DNA from 3 places in the Mycobacterium sp. SMC-14 genome. Region 3 is predicted to be linked to each of the others. Evidence: riboswitches for the same ligand, from Rfam matches in the RefSeq annotation. Region 3 holds a riboswitch; each other region holds the start of a gene.
What was found. Region 3 has a riboswitch for magnesium ahead of ACKY0W_RS02150 (Rv1535 family protein). Riboswitches for the same ligand answer to the same signal wherever they lie in the genome.

Region 1 (2,259 bases), 580 kb from region 3:
CGAAGAGGCCATCGAAGAACTTCGTCCAGTGCCAGTCCGGATCCGTCGGACGCGTGCCCTCCGCCGGCGACGCCATGTTCCGCAACGCATTGGGCAGCTGGGCGTGAGCATCCGTGGGGTCTACACCACCGGCGGCCGGCCCACCTTCGTCCTGATGGGTGGTTTCGGGAGCATCGGCGAAGGGGATCAATTGCGTGGCAGTGGCCGAAGCCGCGGCGTAGCCGTACATCGCCACGGCGTCTTGCGCCCACATCTGGCCGTAGCGAGCTTCAGCGGCGGCAATGGCGGCGGTGTTCTGCCCCAGAGCGTTGGTCTTGACCAATGACGCCAACAGCACACGGTTGGTCTCGATCGCCGCCGGTGGCACCGTCATGGCGTGGGCACAGGCGTACGCTTCGGCCGCCGCGTAAGCCTGCGCCGCGGTCTGCTCCGCTTGCTCGGCGGTCAGGCTCAGCCACAGAAAGTAGGGCTCCGCCGCCGCCGCCATCGCCGATGCGGATGGCCCCGACCACCCTTGACTGGACAAGTTCGCCACCAACCATTCGAAAGATGTTGCAGCCGAACGTAGTTCCGCGGCCAGCAGGTTCCAGGATGCCGCGGCGGCCAGCATAGGTCCTGATCCTGCTCCCGCATACATGCGCGCCGAATTGATCTCTGGTGGCACCGATCCGTAGTCCATTGTCCCAAACCCTTTCAGTAGACCGAGATGACGTTCGCAGCGTCGGTCGCTGCGTATGACTGCGCGCTGCGCTGCAGTGTCTTCACAAACATCTCGTGCACTACCGCGGCGCGCTTGCTGATCACTTGGTACATCTGTGCGTGCCGTGCGAACTGAGCTGCGGTGAGCGCAGAGACCTCGTCGGCGGCGGCCGGAATAACGCCGGTGGTCGGTGCTGCGGCAGCGGCGCTCTGCGCGGCCACCGTCTCTCCGACACCGCGCAGATCAGCCGCTGTCGCGATCAGTTCTTCGGGAAGTGCGGACACAAAAGACATAGGGGACTCTCCTTCGAGAGGACATGACGAATTACACTGCTACACCTGAGCATTCGCGCGCCAAAGGAGCGCGGGTCCACGATGCGGACAGCGCTGATGCGGTGCGGGCGAACCGATTCAGAAGGTGAAAGCGGCGCCGGGGCAGGATTCGAACGAAATGGTCGTCGATCTCGGATAGGGACTATCGCTCGGACTCAATGTCGCTCTCACCTCCTCACGGCCAGGGCACACGGGGATGCCGTTGTGGCGGGCACAGCGGGACAAACCGAACCAGCGCAGAGTCGGCCGGACGGCACCCCTCTCGACAGAGTTTTGGCACTGCACGGCGTATCCAGTCATAAGCCGAAAGCCACTTGGGCTCAACCCTTAATCCGGGAAGAGCTGTCCTGACCCTGGGCGTCTCTCGACGTTTGAGGTCAGTGGCCTGTATCCGTACAGACGCCTCACCTAGCGAGGTGCGTTCGCGGCCATGGTGGCACCAATGTTGGTCAGAGTCAACTCGAATGAACAGCCCAGCGACCCAAAATGTGTTGCCCCAAATCAACATTGTGCATTGGAATCAGTTGTGCGCTCGGCATATTCGCGGTACCGAAAAGTTTGCCCGTCGGAGGAAAGCCAGCCCTAGTAAGAACTTCGTGGCGACGGTGTTAGCGAACTATAAGAAATACCAACGCTTCCCGTTGGCCACGCGCCGATCGGATGGCAGATCCTGGTCGTAGGACGCCGATTCGATGAATCAGAACGGTGAGGCCTCGGCGATCTTCGGAGTGTCTGTGGTCGATCTCTGCGCAGCTGGTCGCTCGAGCGGCGTGAGGGCCATGCCCTTGACCTGAGTCACCGGCCTTTACTTAAATGGGCTAGCAGTCACATCACCGGCTACCCGAGTCGGCAGTCCGCCGCGGACGGGCCACAGCGGGTGAGGAGGAACTTGTGCAGACGTCGGCGTCCGAGGTCTCCGCCCACTCCGATTACAGTGGTCCGCTGCTCGGCTCTGGCAGCCCACTGGAACGAGCCACGCTCGATGCGTTGGACAGGCTGCAGCAGGTGCTGACCCTGCAACCTTCTGGCGCCGACCGTTTCCTGGCGGACAACGAGGCCGGCCGGTTCGGCCGGATCTTCGGCGGCCAACTCATCGCCCAGGCGATGGCAGCAGCTGCGGCGACGGTCCCCGAGCTCACGGCCCATTCGATCCATGCATCGTTTCTGCGGCCCGGCGACTCAGCGGTACCTCTGGAGATCGCCGTCGACCGCACTCGTGATGGGCGC
Region 2 (2,259 bases), 1.8 Mb from region 3:
CAGCCCAGCCCGACAGCCAGTCGCAACGTGAACTCGGCGACGCTCAGCGTCTGCATGATCTCAACGATGACACATGGCTAGCCGGCGACTACCGGCCGAGCCATGACCGTGGGCTTGAAGCCGTATCGCGGGGCGGCGAAACCGTAATTGCGGCCCTGTCCCGCGCCCGCCAGCGGCACGCCGGGCATACCGGCGGCGCCGGCCTCCGGTGCGTGCGCGGCGACCGTCCAGCCGGTGGCCGCGACCGAGGTACCCGGAGCTGCGGTAGCCGGTACGGCCGCAGCCCACGTCTGCGGAACCGACAGTGCACCGACTGAAGCGGCGTGGCCCATGCTCGCTGAGGCGGTGCCCAGACCACCCAACCCGTGCATTCCGTTGCCCAATCCAGCGCCCAGCCCGCCGAGCATGGGCGTGAACGGGTCGATGGCACCCAAGCCCAGCGGGTCACCGGCGGCGATGGCAGCACCACGCACCACCGCCATGTCGGCAGCGAAGCTGGAAATCGCAGCTGCGCCCATCGGGCTGAACGAGCTGCTCATCAGGTTGGTTATTCCGTTCGTCAGGTCACCCGTGCTGATCGGCGGTTCGACTGCGCCTCCACCGGCCTCAGCAGCTCCCTGCAGCGGCGACGCCAGACTCTGCAGTGTGTTCGGCGTGTTCGCAAGCGCCTGGGATGCTGCGGATTGCGCATTCGACGTGGCGGCCGTACCGGCGGCCTGGCTGACCGCGCCCTGCTGCGCGCCCTGCGCCGAAGGATCGGCGACCTCACGCGGAGAGGTGAACGGCGTGACCTTGGTGGCTGCCGCCGACGACGCCGCGTAGCCGTACATCGCGGCGGCGTCCTGCGCCCACATCTGGCCGTACTGCGCCTCGGTGGCCGCAATCGCCGCGGCGTTCTGGCCGAGGAAGTTGGTGGCCACCAGTGCCGCGAGCTGGGACCGGTTGGCGACGATCAGCGGCGGTGCAACCGTCATCGCATATGCCGCGTCGAATGCCGCGGCCGCCGCCTTGGCCTGCATGGCCGCCTGCTCCACCTTGGCTGCGGTGGCGCCCATCCATACGGCATACGGTGCGGCCGCGGCGGCCATCGCGTTGGACGCCGGCCCCATCCAGCCTTCGCTGACAAGTCCGTTGATGACGCCCTGGTAGGCGGCCTCGGCCGAGCTGAGCTCGGCGGCCATCTTGTCCCAGGCGCCGGCGGCGACCATCATCGGCCCCGAACCGGGCCCGGTGTAGATACGCGCTGAGTTGATTTCCGGCGGGAATGCTCCGAAGTCCATGGTATTGCTCCCTTTTGATGGTTTTCGCCGTGAATTGCTGGTCTTTGGGTGAGTTGTGCAGGCACGCTCGATGCCCGATATGCGTTGCAGCCGTAATCCAGACGGCCGGAGAAATCGGGACAGCGGTCATAGCGACATGCCGGAGCCAGTCATGCCGAACCGCTCACCTGCTCGACGAAAAGATCGAGCTACCAAGCAATTTCAGGGCATGCCGAAGCCTGGCGCCTTCCGCTTCGGAAAGGTACGCCAGTCGACGAGTTCAGCGCCGGTGCGAATCAGATGGTGAAAGCAGTACCGAGATCGAAGGAGACGAACATCGATCTCGGATAGGAACTATCACTCGGACTCAATGTCGCTCTCACCTCCTCTCGGTCTGGGCACGCGCGGGTGCCTGCACTTATGCACGACGAGGTGAAGTTACCCGGCGACAACCGAGATCCGCACCCCTCTCGTCAGAGCTTCGGCACTGCACGGCGTGTCCTGGCCTGCGCAAATGTGCAAACCCGGAAGCCACTTGGGCTCAACCCTTAATCCGGGAGGAGCTGTCCTGACCCGGGGCGTCTTTCGACGTTCGGGGTCAGTGGCCTATATCCGTGCAGACGCCTCACCTAACGAGGTGCTTGCTTAACCATAGTGCACCAGTGCGGTGACAGGGTCAATCGGACGCGGCGGGTCGCCTGCCAGCCGCCGTCCACCGCTCCGCTCCGGATTCGAAAGAGCTTGCCCTCGGAGAGAAGTCGCACCGGAGTCAGCCCGGCTGCCGATCCGTTCCGGCACCGCTTTGACCGTCCGGGTTGACGTGAACGGCGTGCACGCCGGGCTGCTCGGCGAGTTCCTCGAGCAGGCTGTCGAGGCGGTTGGGATCGACGTGCCAATGCTGCACCTCAGTGGTGCCGGCCAGTTCGGTGACCAGGCGTTCCAGTCGGCTCTGTGCATGTCCGTTCATAGCCGCGGCGGGCCCGCCGCGCGGGGCTGCGCC
Region 3 (2,259 bases):
GACGAGCGTGCGTTGTGGCGAACGGTGGCCGTGCGTGGCGTGACGACGGCGTCGGCCGCGGTGGGAGCGTGGGGGCTGGCCTCGGTCACCGGTCGCCAGCAACGGGCCTCGACCGTAGCGCTGGTGTCGCTGGTCGCCACGCAGCTGGGCCAGACGCTGCTGGACTCGCACGACCCGCTGGTCGTGGCGACCGCTGTCGGCTCGCTCGGCGTGATGGGGACGTTGATCACCATCCCGGGTATCAGCCAGCTGCTGGGTTGCACCCCGATCGGACCGCTGGGCTGGGCTCAGGCACTGGGCACGGCGACGGTGGCCACCCTCGGCGCGGCCGTGGTGCCTCGGCTGCTGTCGGGGTCGCAGGACGACACGGTGAAGCCGAAGGAGTTCATCGTTCCCGGGCCGCGGCAACCGGACCGCCCGCAGGAATCATCCAACGGTCAAGGAGCGCCGCGGCTGCGGCTTGTGCACAATGGGGACACTGACTCTCGTCGCGGAACGGTCGCGGCTCGATCATCCGGCGATCCATCGCCACCAGGAGGTTCATGATGGCGGACAAACCGCGGCGCAGCGCATCCCAGCGCGAGGCAGTAGCCCACATCCGCGAGGCGGAGGGATTCGCCGTTGAATTGCCGCTGTTCGGCAAGGTGACGGTGCCGCGGCCCGAGCAATTGGCCTACTACGGCGGACTGGCACTGCTGGCCGCGTTCGAGATCATCGACTGGCCGGTGGCCGTCGCGGTGGCTGCCGGCCACATTCTGGCCAGCAACCACCGCAGTGAAGTGCTCGAACAACTCGGCGAGGCCCTGGAAGAGGTCTAACCGAGGTCCAGCCTCGGTTGGCCTTTAGTTGTTGACGGTCAGCACTCCGACGCGCCACAGGAGTGCGTACATCTGGTGCAGCGGACCACTGAGCAGCCGCGTGGTCATGTCGACCAGCGGGTCCGAGGTAGGGGCGGCAGGACGGTGGTCCAGCTTCTTCGCCGTGCTGATCGCACGCGGGGCGGGAGCCGGAGCCGTGATGTCGGTGTAGGCGATTGCAACCATGATGGCCTCCTAGTCGCGTAACGGTGCTACGCGCTCAGCTGGAGGCCGGGATCGTGGCTCAGCTGGAGGCGGTATGCGACCGTTCGGATGGGGACGGAACAGATGTCAGATATCGGCTCGGACTATCACCGGAACTCATTCGTCCCTCACCCCCTCTCGGTCGCGGGCGCGCAGATGCGCGCCGGATTCACCGCATGCTTAGGAGGGCAGCTCCGACGACTGTCGGAAGACCGCACCCCTCTCGTCAGAGCTTCGACACTGCACGGCGTGTCCCTATTCAGGAAGCCACTTGGGCTCAACCCTTAAGCCGGGAGGAGCTGTCCTGACCCGGGGCGTCTTTCGACGTTCGGGGTCAGTGGCCTATGTCCGTGCAGACGCCTCACCTAACGAGGTGCTTGCAGGGTCCATAGTGCACCACCGAGGGTGCGGGGTCAACTCCACCCCGTTCGGGTGTGTCGAGGGTCTCTGACGTGCAGCGATGCCCCTAGACCCCCTGCGCACGAGGTGTCACACCAGTCACTTTGGTACCAGAATGAGACCGCGACGGCCCGGTTCTGCAACCAATGCGCAGAACCGGGCCGCGGGGCTTCGCGGCGGTTCGAGTCAGCCGGCCAGCGAGGCGAACAACGGTCCGGTCAGCTGCAGTCCGGTGCTGGCACCGGCGGTGACGAAGAAGCCGAACAATGCCAGCGCGGCGCCGGCCAGCGACACATCCTTGTTGAAGTGGGTCTGCTCGCCGGCCTTGACCTCCGGGTCCCGCTCGTTCCAGAACGGATGCATGAGGAACGCCGTCGGCAGCAGGAAGACCGCCAGCATCAGCGCGCCGAGATCCGCCCAAGCGCCCACGATCACCAAGGCCGCGCCGGTAAGCATCCAGGCGCCCGAGCCCAGCACCGCGAGTTTGCCGGGCTTGATGCCCTTGCTCTCGGTAAAGGCCGCTATCGCGGCGGTCTGGGTGAAGTGCCCCAGCGCTCCGCCGACGAATACGGCGCCGAACAGGATTCGGCCGATCAGTATCACGATGTCCACGAGGACCCCTCTCAAACTTTGTAGTTGCGCAGTCAACTACATCAGAGCCTAAGGGTGCCGTCGTTGCATTGTCAACTAAATTCCCCCGGACCCCTCGTTATCGCGGCGGCGCGGCTGTTGCCCGGACACATGACTGTCGTTCCGCGGCCCGCACGGATTTCAGCGCCGGTCGACCGGCAAGAGCGAT

Region 1: linked by a shared signal. The riboswitch ahead of ACKY0W_RS21780 (PE family protein) and the one ahead of ACKY0W_RS02150 (Rv1535 family protein) in region 3 are both predicted to bind magnesium.
Region 2: linked by a shared signal. The riboswitch ahead of ACKY0W_RS10245 (PPE family protein) and the one ahead of ACKY0W_RS02150 (Rv1535 family protein) in region 3 are both predicted to bind magnesium.

Annotation. Positions count from the first base shown of each region.
Region 1 covers NZ_CP176429.1:4,692,537-4,694,795, reverse strand. The annotation lists gene ACKY0W_RS21785 (PPE family protein) at 1-679, opposite strand, end outside; gene ACKY0W_RS21780 (PE family protein) at 694-993, opposite strand; M-box (ykoK) riboswitch at 1,283-1,455, opposite strand; gene ACKY0W_RS21775 (acyl-CoA thioesterase) at 1,924-2,259, shown strand, end outside.
Region 2 covers NZ_CP176429.1:2,200,160-2,202,418, reverse strand. The annotation lists gene ACKY0W_RS10250 (MgtC/SapB family protein) at 1-56, opposite strand, end outside; gene ACKY0W_RS10245 (PPE family protein) at 78-1,280, opposite strand; M-box (ykoK) riboswitch at 1,718-1,903, opposite strand; gene ACKY0W_RS10240 (PPE family protein) at 2,029-2,259, opposite strand, start outside.
Region 3 covers NZ_CP176429.1:449,777-452,035, reverse strand. The annotation lists gene ACKY0W_RS02160 (HAD-IC family P-type ATPase) at 1-546, shown strand, start outside; gene ACKY0W_RS02155 (hypothetical protein) at 543-818, shown strand; gene ACKY0W_RS02150 (Rv1535 family protein) at 843-1,043, opposite strand; M-box (ykoK) riboswitch at 1,273-1,441, opposite strand; gene ACKY0W_RS02145 (DoxX family protein) at 1,647-2,072, opposite strand.